Regions from separate parts of the Musicola paradisiaca NCPPB 2511 genome, predicted to be linked through region 3. Evidence: predicted binding sites of a transcription regulator. Region 3 holds the regulator's gene; each other region holds the start of a gene.
The links. Region 3 encodes CRP, which controls carbon source genes, mostly activating them, when cyclic AMP is high. Its sites were predicted from a motif close to ATGTGANNNNNNTCACAT; they were not measured.
Positions count from the first base shown of each region.

Region 1: DPA2511_RS03550 (iron-containing alcohol dehydrogenase) is a predicted target of CRP. The motif match lies at 5,090-5,107, and genes of this name have one in related genera.
Region 2: DPA2511_RS00995 (enolase C-terminal domain-like protein) is a predicted target of CRP. The motif match lies at 4,070-4,087, and genes of this name have one in related genera.

Region 1 is NZ_CM001857.1:765,153-772,867, reverse strand. Features, by position in the region: gene DPA2511_RS03575 (LacI family DNA-binding transcriptional regulator) at 1-752, shown strand, start outside; gene DPA2511_RS22330 (aldose epimerase family protein) at 836-1,819, shown strand; gene DPA2511_RS03565 (DeoR/GlpR family DNA-binding transcription regulator) at 1,915-2,724, opposite strand; gene DPA2511_RS03560 (D-threonate 4-phosphate dehydrogenase) at 2,761-3,741, opposite strand; gene dtnK (D-threonate kinase) at 3,734-5,029, opposite strand; gene DPA2511_RS03550 (iron-containing alcohol dehydrogenase) at 5,247-6,383, shown strand; gene DPA2511_RS03545 (dihydrodipicolinate synthase family protein) at 6,421-7,305, shown strand; gene DPA2511_RS03540 (sodium:solute symporter family protein) at 7,362-7,715, shown strand, end outside.
Region 2 is NZ_CM001857.1:211,294-219,008, forward strand. Features, by position in the region: gene ppc (phosphoenolpyruvate carboxylase) at 1-2,297, opposite strand, end outside; gene DPA2511_RS24195 (hypothetical protein) at 2,614-2,904, opposite strand; gene DPA2511_RS20825 (PTS transporter subunit EIIC) at 2,927-3,988, opposite strand; gene DPA2511_RS00995 (enolase C-terminal domain-like protein) at 4,296-5,495, shown strand; gene DPA2511_RS01000 (GntR family transcriptional regulator) at 5,519-6,247, opposite strand; gene argE (acetylornithine deacetylase) at 6,337-7,485, opposite strand; gene argC (N-acetyl-gamma-glutamyl-phosphate reductase) at 7,698-7,715, shown strand, end outside.
Region 3 is NZ_CM001857.1:407,660-415,374, reverse strand. Features, by position in the region: gene DPA2511_RS01905 (hydrolase) at 1-467, shown strand, start outside; gene DPA2511_RS01900 (YheU family protein) at 469-705, shown strand; gene DPA2511_RS01895 (phosphoribulokinase) at 823-1,692, shown strand; gene DPA2511_RS01890 (OsmC family protein) at 1,745-2,152, opposite strand; gene crp (cAMP-activated global transcriptional regulator CRP) at 2,468-3,100, shown strand; gene argD (bifunctional acetylornithine/succinyldiaminopimelate transaminase) at 3,169-4,389, opposite strand; gene DPA2511_RS01875 (aminodeoxychorismate synthase component II) at 4,511-5,089, opposite strand; gene DPA2511_RS22315 (hypothetical protein) at 5,526-5,840, opposite strand; gene DPA2511_RS01860 (hypothetical protein) at 6,024-6,848, opposite strand; gene DPA2511_RS01855 (hypothetical protein) at 6,848-7,090, opposite strand; gene DPA2511_RS01850 (DUF2589 domain-containing protein) at 7,087-7,644, opposite strand; gene DPA2511_RS01845 (hypothetical protein) at 7,656-7,715, opposite strand, start outside.

The sequences.
Region 1 (7,715 bases), 360 kb from region 3:
TGTTGCTCGGCGTGGAAAACGCCTGTCGCGACGCCGGCATCGCGCTCAGCTTTCTGGCGCTCGGCCCGACGGACGCAGTGGAAGAGCAGGTGCGGCTGCACGACCCCGATGCGCTGCTGTGCGCCGGTTTTTTCGAGCCCGAGCTGCTGGCTGCACTGCGCAACATGCAGTTGCCGCTGGCGCTGATCGACCTGTGGGCGCCGGGCTTGCCCAGCGTTAATCCGGATAATCTGCAAGGCGGTTATCTCGCCACCCGCCATCTGATCGCTCAGGGGCGTACCCGTATCGCGTTTCTCGCCAGCAGTCTGGCGCATTACAGTATCCGTCTGCGTGAAAAGGGATACCGGCAGGCGCTGTATGAAGCCAAACTGCTGACGCCGCCGGAATACGAAGCCATCGCCCCGCCGCTGTTGGATACCGAAAGTTCGCTGGTCAGCGCGGTGGAAGAGTTGCTGGCGCTGCCGCAACGGCCGGACGCTATTTTCGCCTACAATGATTCCGCCGCGCTGATTGCTATCCGCGTTTGCCAGCAACACGGGGTGAAAGTACCGGAGGAGATCGCCATCGTCGGTTTCGACGATATCGATACCGCCAGCGTCGCACACCCGCCGTTGAGCACCATCGCCATCGACAAAGCCTCGCTGGGCCGATCCGGGCTGCAACTATTGATTGACGGCGCGCGCGACGACGAGCAGCAACTGTTGCCCGTGCGGCTGGTCGCCCGACAAAGCGCCGGAGAAGGGCTGAATTAACGGCATGGCGGGGTCGCCCCGCCGCACTATCCCGCCCACGCGCCAGCCCGTCGATTCACCCGTTGAATACACAGGAATCGCCCATGAGCCCAAACGCCTCTTTTATGTTGCACAGTGATGATGGCTTGCTGAGCGCCGACATCGGCCTGGCGGGCGGTATGCTATCCGCGTTGACCTTCCGCCCCGGCACGCCGCAGGCGACCGCGCTGCTGTACCGCGCCCACTGGCTCGATGACGCCGATGCCTGCGCCGGGCAACCGCCGTTGATGCACCGTCTGGGCGGTGAGTGGGTCGGCGTACCGTTCGGCCATGCGCAGCAAGACGGCGACGGCTACCTGGCGGGTATCCCGCACGGGCTGCCCGCCAACCGTGACTGGACGCTCGCCGGGCGCTCATCCCGCCACGCCGCACTCGATTTCGTTTTTCCACCGGACTACCCGCTCACGGCGCTGCGCCGGGTTATCCAGCTGGCCGATAACGGCAACGTGAATTTTTCTCTGACGCTACAGGCCAGGCGGCCCTGTCGGTTGCCCGTCGGGCTGCACCCGGTGTTTCCCATCGGGGGGGATGCCGGGGAATTGGTGTTATCCGCCGACAATGCATTACACATGCGGGCCTACCCACAGCCAGCCGAACCGGGCGTCAGCCGTCTTCAGCCCGGCGCCGTCTTTGATGACTTGCGCCTGGCCCCGGCCGCCGATGGCGCGACGCTGGATCTCAGCCGACTGCCGCTGCCGTTCGCCACGGAGGAGATCCTACAGGTGATGTCGCCGGTCGCCGGCATCGAACTGACTTACCCGCAGCGGCGACTGGTGCTGTCATTACATTGGGACACGACGATACTGCCGCACTGTCTGTTGTGGATCAGTAACGGCGGCAGGCGACAAGCGCCCTGGTCAGGAAAGAATTATTGCCTGGGGGTCGAGCCCGTTTGTTCGGCATGGGATCTCGGGCCGGCGTGTCTGCGGGACAACGCCATCAGCCAGTCCGGTTATGCCACCGCGCTGGCGTTGACGCCGGAGCAGCCGCTGACGATCGATTACCGGCTTACGTGCCGTCCATATTGAGACGCCCTGCCATACACGCATGACGGGGCGGTGTTATTCGAGGGCCGAGTGATTCGGCAAGGGAAAATACAACGTATTCGGACGATTTCGTCCGGCTACACCGTCACCAGATGCAACCGGAACGGCTGCCCTTGCAATTGCCGCTGGATCTCCGGCGCCAGTTCGCCATCGGTAATCACATCAGTCAACGCCGTCAACGGCGACACGCAAAACAGCGAATACGCGCCGTACTTGCTGCTGTCCGCCAGCAGCACCCGGCGGCTGGCATTCACCCCCAAATCCTGCTTGATCCCGGCTTTCTCTTCCGTCGGCGTGGTGATGCCTTTCTCCAGACTCCACGAGTTGCAGCTGATGAACGCGATATCCGGATAGACGCTGCGCAACAGCCGACGGCCGTGCTCGCCGATGCACGACTGGCTGCTATCGTCGATACGTCCACCGATGATGGTGACTTCTATCTGCTTGAATTCGGAAAGAAACAGCGCAATCTGTAAATCAGCGGTGATGACGCGCAGCGGCAGATGGGTCAGGTTGCGCGCCAGCTCCATCATGGTGGTGCCGGCGTCCAGCACCACCGCGCTGCCCGGCTGCACCAGCGTCGCCGCCTGACGGGCGATCGCCTGCTTTTCCAGCAAATTGCGCTGCATCTTTTCGTTGGTGGTGGGCTGCGACGGGATGAAGCGATTGAGCGTCACGCCGCCGTGCGAACGGCTGATGACGCCCTGCTCATCCAGTTTGATCAAATCACGGCGAATCGTCGCCGGGGAAGCATCAATGACGGCCACAAGTTCATCCACCGTCACCAGATTATGGCCTTTGAGGTAATCCATAATCTGGTCGAGACGGCTTTGTCCCTTTATTTTTTCTCCGCTTATGCGTAATGCGTCACTCAATGTTTCCCCCACAATGATATCCGTATGTTTTACCCTCAGCCGATTCTATCAGGCCAGCTGGGTCGCCAGTTTGATCGAAACCGCCATACTTTCGGCCTTCGCCTTGCCCGTCCAGGCGATGTCGAACGCCGTACCGTGATCCGCTGATGTCCGGATGAACGGCAAACCCGCAGTAATATTAACACCATCGTAGAAACCAAGCAGTTTCAGCGGAATGTGGCCCTGATCGTGATACATCGCCACCACCATATCGTACTGGCCTTCATACGCCTGCAGATATACGGTATCCGGCGGGCAGGGGCCATACACATCCAGACCTTTGGCCTTCATCGCCTCGATGGACGGCGACACGATATTGATCTCCTCGTCGCCGAACAGGCCGTTTTCCCCGGCATGCGGGTTGACCCCGGCGACAGCGATACGCGGTTTGTCATAGCCCACACGTTTGAGGAAGGTATCCGCCATACCGATGACGGTTTCCACGCGCTCGCGATTCAGCGTATCCAGGAATTTGCGCAATGCGATGTGTGTCGTCACATGGATCACCTTCAGCCGATCGGTATACAGCACCATGGCATAATCGCGGCTGTTGGTCAGCTTCGCCAGCAATTCAGTATGACCGGGATAGAGATGCCCGGCGGAATGCAGCGCTTCCTTGTTCAGCGGCGCAGTGGCAATCGCGTGTACTTCACCCGCCATCGCCAGTTCGGTGGCGCGTTTCACGCAGCGGTAAGCTAAATCGCCCGCCTGGGCCTGTACTCTTCCCGGCTCAAGCCCGGCCGGATCCGCCAGAGGTTCATCAATGACATTGACGACGCCGGGGGCGAAGCGCGCCTGCGCCGGGTTGGCAATTTCGTTCAGCTCCACCTGCGGCACGACGCCGAGCGCCAGAATGCGGCGCAGCGTCTGCACGCATCCCACCACCACCACCGGCGCGCCGGAAAGTTCGCCTTCCGCCAGCGATTTGATGATAATTTCCGGGCCGATACCTGCCGGGTCTCCCATTGTTACCGCAATTATCTTACTCACTCACCTTCTCCTCAATAAAACGTAAAACGTCCAGCAGGGTAGCCTCGTCACCAAAACCGCCTGCTTTGGTCATTACGGGGATATCACCGACAACACTGTCCAGAAACCGCCCCCAGGGTACGCAGGAAGCGATTTGCCCTTTGATATGAAAACCGTTGGCCTGCAAAGCATTGGCGACGGCAATCGCGATATCGCCGCCGGATAAATAGAGACCGCCCGGTTGCTGGCGACCAACAATCTGGCGAGTCAGTTCCCCCAGCCGCTGGCTGATGGTATCGCCCAGTTGCTGACGCGCCATACCATGACGCTGGCACAAACCGTCGATCTCGAAACGCTGGCTATCGTCCAGGCAGGTACGAATCAGGCAATGGTGCCCGGACGCCAGCGTGGCCGCCGCTTGTTCGCACCAGCGCGCCAGCGCAGCCGGGTACGACACCGCCAGCAGCGCGTCGATATCGATATCCACCAGCGCCACATCCGGCCGCCGACAGGCCATTTGAATTTGTTTTTGAGCGATTTCGCTCATAGAACCAATCACCGCCAGCAACGCACGCGAGGCGTTACCTACGCGCCGATACAGATGACGGGCCAGCGCATCGCTCAACCCGGCGGATCCCACCAACAACGGCTTTGCAGCCAGCTGCCCGGCGGCCTGCACGATCAGGTCGAGATCTTGCTGATTTTCCGCATCCAGCACCACCAGCCGCACGCCCTGATCGCTCAACCGTTGTAGACGTGCCGCCAGTCCATTTTGACGAAGCTCGCTCAATGAAACCCGCGCCTGCCGCAATGCGGTCTGTTCCGCCAACCGTTCACCGACGGAAGAAGAGCGCACCGGCGTTTTCGGATCGCTGGCGAACTCCGTATCCGTCAACAGACGGTCGTGCACCCACACATTACCGCCGCGGGTCACGCGGCCTAGTGACGGCGCGGCCGGCGCCACCAGCGCCAGCGACACACCGGCGGCATGCAGCGCCGCTTCGGTCTCCGCGCCGGGATTGCCGCGTAACGTGGAATCCACCTTTTTGACCATCCAGCCTTCGACGCCATGCTCCCGCCAGCCCCGCACCGATTGCGCGGTGCGCTCTCCCGCGACTGCGGCGTCAAGCGCACGGCTGTCGGTATTGATGACGATGGCGTCGCCCGATGAAACGGCACCGATCCTCGCGGCGTCAAACAGCACATTGACCTGAGCGCCGTAAAGCGCCAGCCCTACGCCGGCGTCGTTTGCACCGGTAAAGTCGTCAGCCACAACCAGCACACGGATATCTTCCTGCCTGTTCGGCATACCACTGCCCCGTTTTGATTGATTACCTGACAATGATTATATTGAATCACAATTGATTATATGTGAGCAATATCAAATTATTCAAAACCAATTTCTTCTATAAATTAGCAGCAGAATGTAGGCCTTCCGATTTTTTTCGGTCACAGAAAAGAATCATGATTGAAAAAAATCAATCAAATCAGGCGGGAATCACAGCGGATCAGAACAAGGTATGAGTATGAATATCAACAGCACCATTATCAGTGGTTATCAGGCACTCCAGGACATCACCTATCTGCTGCGCGGCAAACAGCATGTCTTACTGGTCACAGATCGGAATATTGTCGGGCTGCCCGGCGTTCAGGCGCTGAAGGAACAGCTGGCGGCCGGCGTTGCACAGCTGTCGGTGATTGATAATGTGCCCGCTGAACCCAGCCAGCATGATGTTGCGGCGGTGCTGCAAAATCTGCCGTCCTCAGTGCCGGACTTCGTGGTCGGCATCGGCGGCGGCAGCGTACTGGACGTCGCCAAACTGCTGTCGCTGTTGTGCGCCGGCGATGACGCCATCACATTGGAAAGCCTGCTGGCGGGCACCAAACCGACGCGCCGCACCGCGTCGCTGATGATCCCCACCACAGCCGGTACCGGCTCTGAAGCCACACCGAACGCCATTCTTGCCATTCCGGAAAAAGAAACCAAAGTCGGGATCATTACGCCGGTGATGCTGCCGGACTATGTGGCGCTGATCCCCGAACTGACCACCAGCATGCCCGCTCACATCGCGGCCTCTACCGGTATCGATGCGTTGTGCCACCTGATCGAATGTTTCACCGCCACCATTTCCAACCCGGTCGGCGACAACTACGCGCTGATCGGCCTGAAGAAACTGTTCGCCAATATCGACGCTGCGGTCAACGAACCCGGCAATCTGGAAGCGCGTCTCAATATGCTGTGGGCGTCCTACTACGGCGGCGCCGCCATCGCCCACTCCGGCACGCACCTGGTGCACGCCATGTCCTACCCGCTGGGCGGCAAGTACCACATCCCCCACGGCGTGGCCAACGCCATCCTGCTGACGCCCTGCATGCGTTTCGTTCAGCACGCGGCGCAGGAAAAATTCGCCCAGGCCTACGACCTGTTGCCGAACGCCGATACCAGCCTCGAGCCGGCGCAGAAAGCCGAGGCGCTGGTGGATTACTTCGGTGCGCTGGTCAAACGTCTGAATCTGCCTTCATCGCTGCAACAGCTGGGGATCAGCCCGGATCACCTGCCGTATCTGGTGGAATCAGCCCTGCAGGTGCAGCGCCTGATGAAAAACGTACCGACGACCGTTCGTGCCGAAGATGTGCACGCCATCTATTCAACTTTGTTTTGAACACATCACTCTGGTTGATGAATAACGAGGAATAACAATGAGTAAGCCAATTAAAGGCGTTCTGACGGCTATCGTCACGCCCTTTGACCATCAGGGGGAATTCCATCCCGCCGCCATGCGCCAGCAGGTACAACGCCAGATGCGCTACGGCAATGGTATTTTCTGCAACGGCACCAACGGTGAGTTTTTCGTGCTCAATGCCGACGAAAAAGTCGCCGTCACGGAAACCTGCGTGGATGAAGCGGCCGGCCGCGTACCGGTCGTCGCGCACGTCGGCGAAATCTCCACCCGTGAAACCATCAAGCTGGGCAAACGCATTGCCGCACTCGGCGTCGATGCGGTTTCCGTGATCACCCCCTACTTCGTGCCGCTGAAACAGAGCGAGCTGATCGCCCATTACCGTGAAGTGGCGGATGCGCTGCCGGTGCCGGTGTTCATGTACAACATTCCGGCGCGTACCGGTAATACCCTGCAACCGGAAACGGTGCGCATCCTGGCGGATCACCCCAACATCATCGGCATCAAGGACAGCGCAGGCAGTTATGAAAGCCTGAGCGGTTTCCTGCAGGCGGCCAAAGGTATCCCGAATTTTGACGTGTTGAACGGCCCCGACTCGCTGATCCATCAAGGCTTCGTCGATGGCTGCTCCGCCTGTATCTCCGGCCTGGCCAACGTGGCGCCGCAAGCCATCAGCCAGATCTGGCACCGTTTCCATGCCGGCGACGTCGAAGGCTCGCGCCAGGCGCAGGAGCAGGTCAGCGAGCTGCGCAAAACGCTGTACGCGATCGCGTTTTCTCCTGCGGTCGTGAAAAAGGCACTGGTACTGATGGGGCAGGATGTCGGCGTCAGCCGCTACCCGATTCAGTTCTCAGCGCAGGACGAAGAGGCCATTCGTTCGCTAACGCAACCCTTTACTGACTGACGACACGCGCTCGTCACATAAAACACCATTACCTTTACCCTACAGGATCGAAACCCATGAACCATTTTGATCTGACAGACACACTTATCATCGTTGGGATAATTGTGCTCTATATTGCCTTTACCTCCTTGCTGACGCTGCGGCTACGCAGCCGCTCCAACTCGGAATTTATGGAAGGCTCCCGTTCGCTGCCGGCGTTTATCGTCGGTATCCTGCTGATGACCGAATTCATCGGCGCCAAATCCACCGTCGGCACCTCGCAGGCAGCGTTTGAAAGCGGTATCGCGGCATCCTGGTCGGTCATCGGCGCCGCCATCGGCTTCCTGCTGTTCGGCATCGTGCTGGTGAAAAAGATCTACAACACCGGGAAGATCACCATCTCCGGCGCGATCGCCGAACGTTACGGCAAC
Region 2 (7,715 bases), 200 kb from region 3:
CCGATACGGGTGGAGAAGAACGGCCAGTCGCGGCACATGGTTTCCAGCTGATCCTGATGACCGTCGTCGATCACCTTTTGCAACGCCGCGCCGGCGCCAAGCCAGGCGGGCAGCATCAGGCGGTTTTGGGTCCAGGCGAAGATCCACGGAATGGCGCGCAGGCTTTCCACGCCGCCGTTGGGGCGACGTTTGGCCGGACGCGAACCCAGCGGCAGTTTGCCCAGCTCCAGCTCCGGCGTTGCTGCGCGGAAATAAGGGACGAAGCCGGGGTTTTCACGCACGTAGCCGCGGTACATATCGCAGGAAATGCGCGACAGCTCGTCCATGATGTGATGCCACTCCTGTTTCGGTTCCGGCGGCGGCAGCAGGTTGGCTTCCAGAATCGCCGAGGTATAGAGCGACAAACTGCTGATGGTGACTTCCGGCAGGCCGAACTTGAAGCGGATCATTTCGCCCTGTTCGGTGACGCGCAACCCGCCTTTCAGGCTGCCTGGCGGTTGGGAGAGCAACGCGGCGTGTGCGGGAGCCCCCCCACGGCCGATCGAACCGCCGCGGCCGTGAAACAAGGTCAGGGCGATGCCGAATTTATCGCAGGTTTTGATCAGCGCGTCCTGCGCACGGTACTGCGCCCAGGAGGCGGCCATCACGCCGGCGTCTTTGGCGGAGTCGGAATAACCGATCATCACCATCTGACGACCCTGGATGAAGCCGCGATACCAGTCGATATTCAGCAACTGCGTCATCACGCTGTCGGCGTTGTTGAGGTCGTCGAGGGTTTCGAACAGCGGCGCTACCGGCAGTGCGTAAGGGCAACCGGCTTCTTTCAGCAACAGATGAACCGCCAGCACATCGGACGGCGTGCGCGCCATGGAAATGACGTAGGAGGCAATGGCATCGCGCGGCGTTTCGGCGATCACCTGGCAGGTTTCCAGCACTTCGCGGGTTTCGGCGCTGGGTTCCCATTGACGCGGCAGTAGCGGACGTTTGGAATTCAGTTCGCGGATCAGGAACGCCTGTTTGTCGGATTCCGACCAGTTCTCATAATCACCCAACCCCAGATAGCGAGTGATTTCCGCGATGGCTTCGGTATGGCGGGTACTTTCCTGACGCACATCAATACGAACCAGCGGGACGCCGAAGCAACGCACACGGCGCAGCGTATCGAGCAATTGACCGTCGGCGATGATGCCCATGCCGCAGGCGTGCAGCGACTGATAACAGGCGTACAACGGCTCCCACAGTTGCTGGTTATGGGTGATCAGATCTTTCGGCGGCGCAGCGGCTTCACCTTTCACCTGCGCGGTGAGATACGTCAGTGTTTCTCTGAGCTGGGCGCGTAGGTGTTTCATCACGACCCGGTACGGTTCCTGCTCTTCTTCTCCGCATCCTAACCACTGCCGAAACGCCGGCGTACATTGCGTCATCGACAATTCGGACACCAGTACCTGGATATCACGCAGGAACAGGTCGGCGGCTTTCCAGCGACTCAACAGCAGTACGTGGCGGGTAATCTCCGACGTCACGTTCGGGTTGCCGTCGCGATCGCCGCCCATCCAGGAGGTAAAGCGTACCGGCACCGACTCCACCGGCAGACGGAAGCCGAAAGCGTTTTCCAACTGTTCGTCCAGTTCGCGCAGAAATGCGGGCACGCCGTCCCACAGGCTGTTTTCCACTACGGCGAAGCCCCAACGGGCTTCATCCACCGGCGTTGGACGATCCCGACGGATTTCGTCGGTATGCCAATATTGAGCGATCAGCTGGCGCAGACGGCGCATGATCTGGTGACGCTCGTAATCGGCCAGATCGTTGTGGTCGAGCTGGCTGAGGCAGGTATTGACCTCAACCAGCTTGTGAATCAGGGTTCGACGGGTAATTTCCGTTGGGTGTGCGGTCAGCACCAGTTCGATAGAGAGAGATTCCACCGCTTCGCGGATGGCGCTGTCGCTCAGGTTATCGCGGCTTTTCAGGCTGCGGAATGCATCGGCCAGCATCCCAGGGTTGCCGGCGGCTTCGCCATGCGGAGAGATGCTGTGATATTGCTCGGCGGTATTGGTCAGGTTGAGGAATTGACTGAAAGCGCGGGCGACAGGCAGTAGCTCGTCGTTGGACAGGTTCTGCAGGGTAGTCAGCAGTTCCTGACGATGTTTTTCACTGCCGGCGCGGGACGCTTTGGACAGTTTTCGAATCGTTTCAACACGATCAAGAATGTTTTCACCCAATGCATCCTTGATGGTATCTCCGAGCAATTTGCCAAGCATACTGACGTTGCTTCGCATTGCGGAATATTTTTCATTCATAGTAACCCTGACCCATTTCTCTCTATTCTGTAAGTTTTTTACACCACACAAAATATGTGGATACTGGTGATTATCTAGCCACGACCTGCTCTGTTCGTCAATGAATGTGACAACATCTCCTCTGTTGTACCTGTTTAACAGGTGATAAAGCAATTTGTGAAATTTAATTACAAAAGCTTGTAGATAAGCACGGCTTATTTTATGCACGAAACGAGTAAGCAAACGAGGCGGGGATACCATGTCATGTCGGTGCAAATTCAGTGGGGCGGGGAAAGCGTGTCCGGCGCGTCAGCAAGGATGCGCCGGATGGTAACGATCAGCGGTTTTTCCTGACGACCAGGCAATAAGACAGCGAAAAAGAAAGTATCAGGGAAATGAGGACGCCGCTAATGGCATAGATGAAGTAAGGGCCAATGTAGGCAGGCAAACTGAATACGCTGGACAGGATGTATCCGAACAGCCGCACGCCGAAGAAAGCAATGAACGCGGATGCAACAGAGCTGGCAATCGTCGCGGACAAAAACGCTTTTTTATATTTGGTGAGCACGCCAAACAGCGCCGGCTCGGTGATGCCCAAAAGCGCAGAAACCGCCGCAGACAGTACCACCGATTTATCCTGCCGTGTTTTTTCATAGAAAGATAGCGAACGTTGCCCCGGCAATCGCCATATTGGCCATGCACATCATTGGCATCAACATGTCGTAGCCTTTTTCGGCAAAATTTTGTAATGCGATAGGTGTCATGGCGTGATGCATGCCTGTCAGGATCGCCACCGGACGGATAGCGCCAACAACAAGGCCCGCGAGCACGGAGGAAAGGTCGAACAATCCCTGAATCAGCCAGGCGAGTCCTTTACCAAAGTGGATCCCCAATGGGCCGATGATCGTCAGTGAAACTAACGCGGTAATGAACAATGTCAGTGTTGGGGTAAACACCGTTTTGAGTACAGCAGGCATGATGCGATCGACCCCGCGATGGATATAGCTCAAGGCCAGCACGGAAAATATCACCGGTATGACGCTGGCTGAGTAGTTAAACACCGGTATGGGCAGCAGGCCGAGAAAATAGAAGGTGTCGGCGGCGTTCGGTGTTTTACTGGCCAGCGCTTTAGCCGCCTCAATGAGTGAGGGGTACATCATGCAGGCGGCTATCGCCGCAGCCAAATATTCATTGGTTTTGAACATGCGAGCCGCAGAAATCGCCAGAAAGAAGGGCAGGAAATAAAACACGCCGCTGGCAATGAGGTCGATGATGATAACGGTGTCGGTCTTGGTGGAGATGATTTTCATGGCCAATAGACCTGCCAGCAGCCCTTTGATCATCCCGGCACCGGCAATAGCCGGTACAATTGGGCCAAATACACCGGAAACAGTATCCATGAACAGCGAAATGAGGCCTTTCTTTGATGCCGTATGGGAGGTCTTTTCCGTATTTTCAGCCGTGTTTTCTGACAGGCTTTGTGTCAGCGCCGCGTAGTATTCTGCGACTTGCGGGCCGATAATAATTTGAAACTGATCGTTCTGATATTGTGCGCCTAATATTCCAGGAAGCTTTTTTATAGCGTCGATATCTATTTTTTCTTCACGAAGAACATCAAAACGAAGCCGTGTCATGCAATGCCAGGACTTATTAATATTTTCCGATCCACCAATCAGATTAATAATTGATTGGACGATTTTATTTTTCCCCATAAATAAATCCTCATTATCATTATTGTCAAAAACAACGGCTTTGATGATAGAGGGCTGTTTTATTAAAAACAAACCAATAAAATATGATGATTGTCTCATTTTCCCTTTTAATACGGGTGTTATGTGTTTTTTTTAAAATTGGTATGGTTTTTAATTAAAAAATAGTGGGTTTTTTAGACCAAAAAATAATACCTTTACAAGCCAAGGATAAATAAGTAAAAACATGTTATTCCACAGGGGTTCACGTCACGAAAAACGTGTTTTTACCATCAGTTATTTTGTTATCAATACCAGGAGATATGTTTCTGTGACTCCGACTATTATTACTCACATTAAATGTCTTATCACTAAACCGGACAGACATAATCTGGTTACAGTCATCGTCGATACCAATAAGGGCATTACTGGTTATGGCTGCGCGACCTTCCAGCAACGGCCTCTGGCAGTGAAAACGCTGATAGATGAATATTTATGCCCATTGCTGGTGGGAAAAGATGCAAACCATATCGAAGATCTCTGGCATTTGATGATGGTCAATGCCTACTGGCGTAACGGGCCGGTTATCAACAATGCCATAGCGGGCATTGATATGGCTTTGTGGGATATTAAAGGCAAACTGGCTGATATGCCGTTGTATCAGCTGTTCGGAGGAAAATCCCGTGATGCCATTACCCTGTATACCCATGCGGCCAGCGAGACGTTGACGGGGTTGTTTGATGAGGTCGATCGCCACTACGCGGACGGTTATCGGCATATTCGGTGCCAGCTGGGTTTTTATGGCGGGACGCCGGAGCAACTGCATTCCACGCGCCAGCCGACGCCCGGCGCCTATTACGATCAGGAGCAGTACATCGCCAATACGTTGTCCATGTTCCGGGCCTTACGGGAACGTTATGGCGACAAGTTTCATATTCTGCATGACGTGCACGAGCGATTATTTCCGTCTCAGGCCGTGCAGTTTGCCCAGGCGGTGGAAGGTTATCGACCTTACTTCATCGAGGATATTCTTCCTCCGGCACAGAACGGTTGGTTGGCTCAAATCCGTGCTCAAACATCGGTGCCGCTGGCGACAGGTGAGCTGTTTAACAATCCGGCGGAATGGCAGGATCTGGTGATCCATCGCCACATTGATTTCATCCGTTGCCATGTCTCTCAGATAGGCGGTATTTCTCCCGCATTGAAACTGGCGGCATTTTGCCAGAACTTTGGTATTCGGCTGGCATGGCATTGCCCACCGGATATGACGCCAATTGGCGCGGCGGTGAACTTACATCTCAATATCCATCTGCATAATGCGGCGATTCAGGAATATATCGCTTATCCGGAAAACACCCGGCGGGTTTTCCCTGATTCGCCAATACCGGATAACGGGTATTTATATCCTATAGAAAAAGCCGGTATCGGCGTCGAAATGGCGGAGGATGTGGCGCAGGCGTTTCCCGTTGTTTATCGGCCGCACGAATGGACTCAAAGCCGCCTGCCGGATGGTTCGTTGCATACGCCATAGTCTTTTTAGTCCCACCCGGTTTATCAAGTCGACTGACGGAAGGTCAGGTTGTCCTGATTGAAGGGAATCACGTAAGTGCAGGTGTAGTTGATGTCGATGATATCGCTGACTTCGTATACCCTCCCGTCTTTCAGCATGCCGCGATTGAGAATGTGCATCGCGGCGATGCCTTTTTTACACCCCAGCAGTTCCGCCTGAGCCTGATTGACGGTGACGGCCTGATAATGGGTTAAAAAGTGAGAAATCTCATACCCCTTGCCCAGAATGTATTTTTGAATGGATTGCTCAGGTATACGCCTGGTCATATCGGCAAACAGGTCGGCAGGCATTCTGGAGACTTCGATCTGTACCTTCTGGTTCTCAACGTACCGTAACCGGCAAAACTCCCACAAAAAAACGGCATCGGAAATGCCGAACATCTGTTGCTCATCACGGGTAGGAAGACGCTTATGCAAACTGAGCAGACGAAAAGCGATCTGATGAAATTTCTTCTCGGTAACGGAGTTATAAACCAACGGATTGTTGCGGATGTCCGGATTAATGTAATTCCCTGCGCCCTGAACCAGACGAATCGCACCGATGCTGGCCAATTTTTCCAACGCTTTGCGGATGGTAAAACGCGATACGCCATATTCCTCCGCTAAGGTGCGCTCCGGTGGCAGTTTTTCTGACATTCGCTGTTCCGGCCGCAGTGCGGCGTGCTGGTAAATCTTGCTCAGTAGATCTTGTGCAATAAAGTCTTTCTTCTTCATCGTGATCGTGCGCCCGGTGAACGTGGCCGCCTGAGCGAGGCGGCGCTGTAAATGCGAACAAAGGATTACCGTTGACCGCAAGGGTATCACTACCGACAAAAATGATGCACCAATTGGGTAATCAATGTGCGGGTCGGCTGGATGAACGACATATCCAGGAATTCATCCGGCTGATGCGCCTGATTGATGGAGCCGGGGCCGAGCACCAGCGTCGGGCACAGCGTCTGGATAAAGGGCGCTTCGGTACAGTAGTTCACCACATCGGTCGGCTGCCCCAGCAGTTTTTCCACCACCTGCGCCAGTTCATGGTCGGCAGGGCATTCATAGCCTGGGATCGGCGGATGCAGCTCGCTGACGGTGAGACGGCCGGGCCAACGGTCACTGACCGGCGAGAGCGCTTCGGTGATCAGTCCGTTCAGATCGCTCAGCGTCATGCCCGGCAGCGGGCGGATATCCATGTGCAGATCGCAGCAGGCGCAGATGCGGTTAGCGGCGTCGCCGCCGTGGATATGGCCGAAATTCATGGTGGGGTGGGGAATATGGAACGCCGGGTTGTGGTAGCGCGTTTTAAGGTCGTCGCGCAGTACCATCAGGTGGGAGATGGCGTCGTGCATCACTTCGATGGCGTTGACGCCGCGGGACGGGTCGCTTGAGTGACCGGACTGCCCCTGAACGCGCACGGCATTCGACATATGGCCCTTGTGGGCGCGGATCGGCTGTAGCGACGTCGGTTCGCCGATGATGGCGCAATCCGGGCGAATGCCGGTCGACTCGGAGAAGTATTTGGCGCCCGCCATCGTCGTTTCTTCATCCGCCGTGGCCAGAATGTACAGCGGCCTGGTCAGTTTGTCGGCGTCAATATCCCGCAGCGCATCGAGAATAAAGGCGAAGAAGCCTTTCATGTCGGCGGTGCCGAGCCCGTAGAGCTTGTTGTCGTGTTCCGTCAGCGTGAACGGGTCGCGCGTCCAGCGGCCGTCGTCGAACGGAACGGTATCGGTGTGGCCGGCCAGCAGCAACCCGCCGCTACCCTCGCCCAGACGCGCCAGCAGGTTGTATTTATTGTAGGTGCCCGGCACGGGCTGTACGTCAACGTGAAAACCCAAATCGGCGAACCAACCTGCCAGCAGGTTGATTAAGGTTTCATTGCTCTGATCCAGCGCACGATCGGTGGCGCTGATGGACGGTGTGGCGATCAACGCCCGATAGAGCTCAATAAAAGGGGGTAAATTCATCTTCACAGTTGACAGCCTCTGGTTAGGATAGTATCAATATTCATGCATTTATTTTGAATAAAAATACAATAATGTCGGGTGAAAGGAAATCGTAAGCTATAGCGGCGGGGCAAAATGCCGCATAATGCTTTTCCTGACCTTGTGGGTGAACGGCGTGGCTGCGCTGGTGAGCCTGCTCCCTGTTCCACAAACATAAGCAATTTAAGGTATACGGATACATGCTGAATACGTTGATC
Region 3 (7,715 bases):
TGCTGGAGCCTTGCAGCCGCCGCATCGAACAGGGGTTTTCCCGCATCTATCAATCTTATCTGGTCAATTCGTTGCGCCAGAGCGCACTGCGCAAACTGGCGGCGTATCCCGGCACCATTCCGGTATCGCCGTCCCGCATCAAACAGGTACGCGGGTTGAGGGAGTTCGACGACCTCATCACCGCCCGTCTTCACGGCTTTCACGACGCCGCGGATTATTACCGGCGTTGCAGCGCCATGCCGCTGCTGCCGCAGATCCGTACTCCAACCCTGATCATCCAGGCAAAGGACGATCCTTTTATGACGCCTGAAGTCATTCCCGATCCCTCGCAGTTACCGCCCTGCGTCGAATACCAACTGACAGAGCATGGCGGGCATGTCGGCTTTGTCAGCGGATCATGGCGCCACCCTGAAATGTGGCTGGAACATCGCATCCCCGATTGGTTCACCCCTTATCTGGAGCAATAAAATGATCATTCCCTGGCAGGCGCTGGCGCCCGACACGCTGGAAAATTTGATTGAATCATTCGTACTGCGGGAAGGCACCGACTACGGCGAACATGAACGCTCGCTGGCGGAAAAGGTGGAAGACGTACACCTGCAACTGCAACGCGGCGAGGTGGTGCTGGTCTGGTCCGAACTGCATGAAACCGTCAACATCATGCCGCGTAACGCCTTGCGCAGCGGCGTGATTCACGACGGCTGACACGCCCGCTGGAAAACGTAAATTGGCGTGTCAGGCCGGAACAAACATGATAACAATAAGGATATTGCGTTATGGTCGATCACGACCCGCGCCGCCTGACCGACCGGAGTTTGCATCATGTCGCATCAACACCCGATTATTGCAGTAACCGGCTCCAGCGGCGCCGGCACTACCACCACCAGCCTGGCGTTTCATAAAATTTTCCAGCAGCTCAATATCCGCGCCGCGCAGGTCGACGGTGACAGCTATCACCGTTATACCCGTCCGGAAATGGACATGGCGATCCGTAAAGCGCGGGATCTGGGCAGGCACATCAGCTACTTCGGCCCGGAAGCCAATGATTTCAGTTTGCTGGAACAGGCGTTTATCGACTATGGTCGCAGCGGCAGCGGTAAAACCCGCAAATATCTCCACACCTACGACGAAGCCATTCCCTACAAGCAGGTACCGGGAACATTCACCCCCTGGGAACCGATGCCGGAACCCACGGATATTCTGTTTTACGAGGGGCTGCACGGCGGCGTCGTGACGGAATCCCATAACGTCGCCCAGCATGTGGACTTACTGGTCGGCGTGGTGCCGATCGTCAACCTGGAGTGGATGCAGAAACTGGTACGGGATATCAACGACCGCGGCCACTCACGCGAAGCGGTGATGGATTCGGTGGTTCGCTCGATGGAGGACTACATCACCTATATCACCCCGCAGTTTTCACGCACGCACATCAACTTCCAGCGCGTCCCGACAGTCGATACCTCCAATCCGTTTGCCGCCAAATCCGTTCCATCCATGGATGAAAGTTTTGTCGTGATCCACTTTCAGGGGATGAGCAACATCGACTACCCCTACTTGCTGGCCATGCTGCAAGGTTCGTTTATTTCGCACATCAATACGCTCGTGGTGCCGGGAGGGAAAATGGGGCTGGCGATGGAGCTGATTATGACGCCGCTGGTACAGCGGCTACTGGCGGGCGATAACATCGGTTAAAGCGTGGCGCGGCAGCCGTACAACCGCCGCGCATGATGTGCAACCGACCGGGTCATTCCAGTTCGACGACTTCATGGCTGTGAGTGATATGTACCGTTTTTCCCAACATCAGCGCGACGGAACAATATTTTTCCGCCGACAGCGCGACGGCGCGCTCAACTGCTTTGTCGGTCAAGCCGCGCCCTTTCACAATGAAATGCAAATTAATCGTGGTGAACATACGCGGCGCTTCTTCGCGGCGCTCCGACGTTAATCGTACTTCGCAATCCGCGACATCCTGACGCCCTTTCTGCAAGATGGATACCACGTCGACGGCGCTGCATCCACCCGCCGCCATCAGCACCATTTCCATCGGACTCGGCGCTTTGTCTCCGGCGTTTCCATCCATCAACACCTGATGCCCGGAGGCGGACTCGCCAAGAAACGTTAACCCTTCAACCCACTTCACCCGCGCCTGCATAACATTGACCCTCAACTATTTTTTAAAAATTACATCGCTTATGTATAAACCCGACTAAAATCAGAGTTTAATCATGCTGAAGCGAGACAACACGAGACACTACACACAACCTGTGTTAAAAACGGGGAAATAATCCGGTGTGTGAGCCTCTACCAGACACATCCTGATTATGACGTCACCCGATAGACAGCCTCAGTATATTCCCTGACGTCATTCCGCCTGAGTGGAATTTAAATATAACTATGTTATCACGCCGTACAGGGAACTCTGAGCCCTGTGATTTGCGCAGTGAATTACAACAGAGGATAACAGCGAATGGTTCTCGGCAAACCGCAAACAGACCCGACTCTCGAATGGTTCCTTTCTCATTGCCATATTCACAAATACCCATCGAAGAGCACGCTTATTCACCAGGGTGAAAAAGCAGAGACGCTTTACTACATCGTGAAAGGCTCGGTCGCCGTGCTGATCAAGGATGAAGAAGGTAAGGAAATGATCCTGTCCTATCTCAACCAGGGAGATTTCATTGGTGAACTCGGCCTGTTTGAAGAAGGTCAGGAACGTAGCGCCTGGGTTCGGGCCAAAACCGCCTGTGAAGTCGCCGAAATTTCCTACAAGAAATTCCGCCAGCTGATTCAGGTCAACCCCGATATTCTTATGCGTCTGTCTTCACAGATGGCGCGCCGTCTACAAGTCACGTCCCAGAAAGTGGGAAATCTGGCGTTTCTTGATGTAACGGGCCGCATCGCCCAAACACTGTTAAACCTGGCCAAGCAACCCGATGCCATGACGCATCCTGACGGCATGCAGATCAAGATTACCCGTCAGGAAATCGGTCAGATCGTCGGATGTTCTCGTGAAACCGTCGGCCGTATTCTGAAGATGCTGGAAGACCAGAATCTGATTTCCGCGCACGGCAAAACCATTGTGGTGTACGGTACACGCTGAGTCATTGCGACGCCGGATCAAAAAGAGCGTGCTGCGGCACGCTCTTTTATTTTCAGCAACAGACGAACTTATTGCTCCACAACCTTCGCGACCGCCTGTTCGAACAGCGCCATGCCTTGATCGATATCGTCCAGTTCAATCACCAGCGACGGCACAAAGCGAATCACATCCGGCCCGGCGACCAGAATCATTAACCCCAGTTCGGCCGACGCCGACAGGAAATCGCGCGCACGACCATGCCACGCTTTCTTGAGTTGTGCGCCAATCAACAGCCCCATACCGCGGACTTCATCAAAAATGCCAAACCGCTCATTGATACGGTGCAACGCCGCCGCAAAACGTTCATGACGAGCTTCCACCCCAGACAGCACTTCCGGCGTATTGATCACATCCAGCGCCGCTTCCGCCACCGCGCAGGCCAGCGGGTTGCCGCCGTAGGTGGTGCCGTGCAAACCGACGCTCATGACGGACGCCACTTCCTCGGTGGTCAGGCAAGCGCTGATGGGGAAACCGCCGCCCAACGCCTTGGCGGTGGTCAGGATATCCGGCCTCACGCCGTAATGCATGTAGGAGAACAGCTTGCCGCTGCGGCCCATGCCGCACTGCACTTCGTCGAACACCAGCAGCGCGTTGTACTGGTCGCACAATTCACGCACACCGGTGAGGAATTCCGGCGTCGCCGGCGTAATACCGCCCTCGCCCTGGATCGGTTCCAACACCACGGCACAGGTATGATCGTCCATCACCGCCTTCACCGCCGCCAGATCATTGAAAGGCACATGGATGATATCCGCCGGTTTCGGCCCGAAGCCGTCGGCGTACTTGGCCTGCCCGCCTACTGAAACCGTGAACAGCGTCCGGCCATGAAACGCCTGATAGAAAGCGATGATCTTGGTTTTATACGGACTATGGCGCTCGATGGCGTAATGACGAGCCAGTTTGAACGCCGCTTCATTGGCTTCCGCCCCCGAGTTGGCAAAAAACACCCGGTCGGCGAACGTGGCGGCAATCAGCTTGGAAGCCAGACGCAAAGCCGGCTCGTTGGTAAACACGTTGCTGGTGTGCCACAGGGTTTCGCCCTGCGTTTTCAACGCCTCAACCAGCGCCGGATGACAATGTCCCAGCGCGGTAACGGCAATACCGCCGGAAAAATCGATGTATTCTTTGCCCTGCTGATCCCAGACACGGCTCCCTTTACCCTTCACCGGCACGAACTGCGCGGGCGCATAAATCGGAAGAATGACCTTGTCGTATGTTTCCCGCGTTACTGCTGATTTTTCTGTCGCCATCTGCTGCCCCGTGATGATATCCCATTGTCCAACATGAAAATATAGTCAATAAATATGCATAAAAAATCACACGAGCGCAATCGATAAATCCGCTCGCCCGTCGACGCTATTCACTATCCGTTTATAAATTCATGAAATTTTTCAACAACTGATGCCCCTGTCGGCTAAGAATACTCTCCGGATGAAACTGTACACCTTCCAACGGCAACGCTCGGTGGCGAATACCCATGATTTCATCCGGTCGCCCATCCCGTTCCGTCCAGGCGGTCACGTCAAAACAGGCCGGCAACGTTTCAGATGCCAGAATCAGCGAGTGATAGCGAGTCACCGTCAACGGATTTTCCAGCCCGAGAAACACCCCTTGTCCGGAATGACGAATCGCCGATGTTTTGCCGTGCATTACCTGCCGGGCCCGGATCACCTGAGCGCCAAACGCTTGCCCTAACGCCTGATGACCAAGGCATACCCCCAGAATCGGCAGTTTGCCGGCAAAGTGACGGATGGCAGCCAGCGAAATCCCGGCGTCGTCCGGCGTACAAGGGCCGGGCGAGATCACCAGCCGCTGCGGCGCCAAACGCTCAATATCCGCCAGCGTCAATTCGTCATTACGCATAACCGTTACCTGCGCGCCCAGCTCGCAAAAATATTGGTAGAGGTTATAGGTAAAGGAGTCGTAGTTATCGATAATCAAAAGGCTCATCGTATTAACCTGTGGATATTATTTATGTAAATCAATGCGGTAACTCCCGTTACCGTACGATGCCCGTCACGGGATAGGAGTATAGCGGGGGTGGCGGAAACGTGTCGACCAGACGGGGCGGATTTCACCTTACCGGAACCCTCCGTTGCGCCATAAACGTCATTTGCCTGCATCAGTTTGGACGAGAACGGTGCGAAGACAACATACAACGCCTGTTCAACGGACAGGGTCATGTTCGCGCCAACGGAACGAATGAGTGCAGCGAGTAAACCGAGGCGTACACGCCGTGCGTGAAGATTTAGGGCGTCACCCTGGGCAATAGAATAGCCTGGCGGGATCGACCGGGCAGCACCATGGCGGTGGCCCGGTACCGGGAATATCGCTACAAAGCTCTCCCCGTCATCATTCAACTTATCGCTATGTTTGCCTCACGACTTCAGGCGCTGATCAGGCAAGACAGGCGCAGATTCTGCCCCCAGCCTTTGCCGCCGTTATCCACGCGCCAGATATTGACGGTAAATCCCGTATTGTTGATGCCAGTGATCGTCAGCGCGAAGGTGTCCGGAATACTGCCCGGCGCATACTCGGAGCCCTGCAACGGCGTCACCGCCACCACCGGCGTCACGCCAGCGGCCAGCGGCTGGGGGAAACTAACCCGCACCTGCTGCGCACCGGCAGTAGTACGATTGGATGAACCAACGCCGGCGACAAACGCCAGAACCTTGGGCATTTCGAGAGATGGCATAGTCATATAACCTCCTGAATAGATTGAATTATACCTGAAGTCAAATTCGCTCAGGTGGTCATATACTGCCGCGGTATTCTTCGGCTGGATTGGCGAAAACCGGGTGTTTTACCGCCAAAATAACGGTGCCATCATCCATGAATTCTCAGCCGTCAGGCGTAGAAAATCCTATCCGTCGTCGAGTGCGGCTCAACGCAGATGCAGACGGTGACGGCAGCGTAGCCAGAATGAAGGCTTCAGGGCCGGACGCGCAGCCGCCAGCGGATAGAAACTGTGCACCCTCAATGGTCCCCTGTCCGACGTCAACCAGAATCGTTGCTGCTCCTGATACAGCCATACTGTCCGTTGCTGCATCGGGTCATGACATTCCAATCGCAGTGCGTCCGATTGCGCGACCAGCAACAATGCCAGGCTTTGCCAGGGCTTGCCGTCGGGAAATACCCGCAACGGCAACCAGCAATGCTGTGCGGCGGCCTGACACAACATAGGCCAGTGCCGCTGCATGGTATCCAGCCCCAGCCGGTCGCCATCCGCCAGCGAGGGCTGCAATGAAACGTCCAGCTCCACCTGCCGGAGCAGCTCGAAGCGCCGCAACCACTGCTGCAACGCCGCGACAACTTGCTGTGCATCGGGGTATACCGGGGAACCGGCAAACTGACAAGCCCACTGAAACCAGAGATCTCCCGCTTCCTGTTCCAGTTCCGGCAGGTCGACGAGGATATCCGCTGGCCAGCGCGGCTGGCGTTTGCCGCCGTGGCACAGCGACCGCCAGAGCACCCAGAGACTCAGTGTCTGTTGATACCAGCGCCCCCAGTGGTCGTTGCAACCGTAACCCTGCCACCACCAGCTACCGTCATACTGTTCAGGATGCTCAAAAAACGCCTGTTCAAGCCGCACTTTCAACGCCGGACGAATCACCTTCCAGCATTGTTGCAGTCGCTGTTCCACCAGGGTCTGCCGGTTCAACACCGAGGGCGGCATGCCCTTCAACCCATAGAAATCCGCGCGGAACATCAGCGCCTCCCGGGAGGCATCGCAGCCAGACGCCGCCGCTCTGCATCGTCGAGGCGAGTATTCAACTGCTCCGCCGCATCCAGCGCGTCGGCGGAACTGGCTCGATCGAGTTCCAGCGTCAGCCCGCAATGCGCGCAGCGCGGGTTGACGCCCTGTTGCAGCAATTGCCAATGTACCGCGATCGGGTGCTGACACCCTGGGCAGGCGATGGAGCCCGCGTCGATAAATTGTTTCCGACTCATGCTTTATTCTCCCCTTCCGGCAACGGGCGGCTATAGCCCGCCTCATCCATCAGCCGTAACAACCGGCTGATACCGTTAGGAAAATCCCCCGGCTGGATTGTCAGCTTGATGCGCATATCCATCTGGGCGCCGCGGTGCTGTCCGCCGTCTCCCGCGTCCATACGCCCCAGCGAGGCTTTCATCTGCAAACGCCGGGGCGCCATAAAGCCGTTTTCTTCCTCGGTCGAGGCCAGGCCGGGAGAGGTGGCAGACAACTCAAAATCATTGATTTTTATACCGAACTCAAGATCGGCATGCTTGGTCTGCATCATCGGGATCGGCATCAGCGACAGAATGGGAATCTGGTGCTCCGTGCGTTCAATCCTGCCGTCCGCACCACACTTCTCCGTAAAAAAGGCGGTGGTTCGCAGCCGTTTTCCCTCGCTGGTGTGCTCGAAACCGAGCTGTTCCACCATTTCCAGCGTCGCTTGCGCCGCCTGATGTTCTGCCTGAACAAACCCAAGCAGCGGGGCGCCAATCAGTTCGTAGAACTCGATGGAGTCTTGTTTTGACATACATCCACTCCTTATTCATGCACCAGTTTCTGCACCAGGGTGCCATCCTGCTGATGACTCTGCGTCCAGAC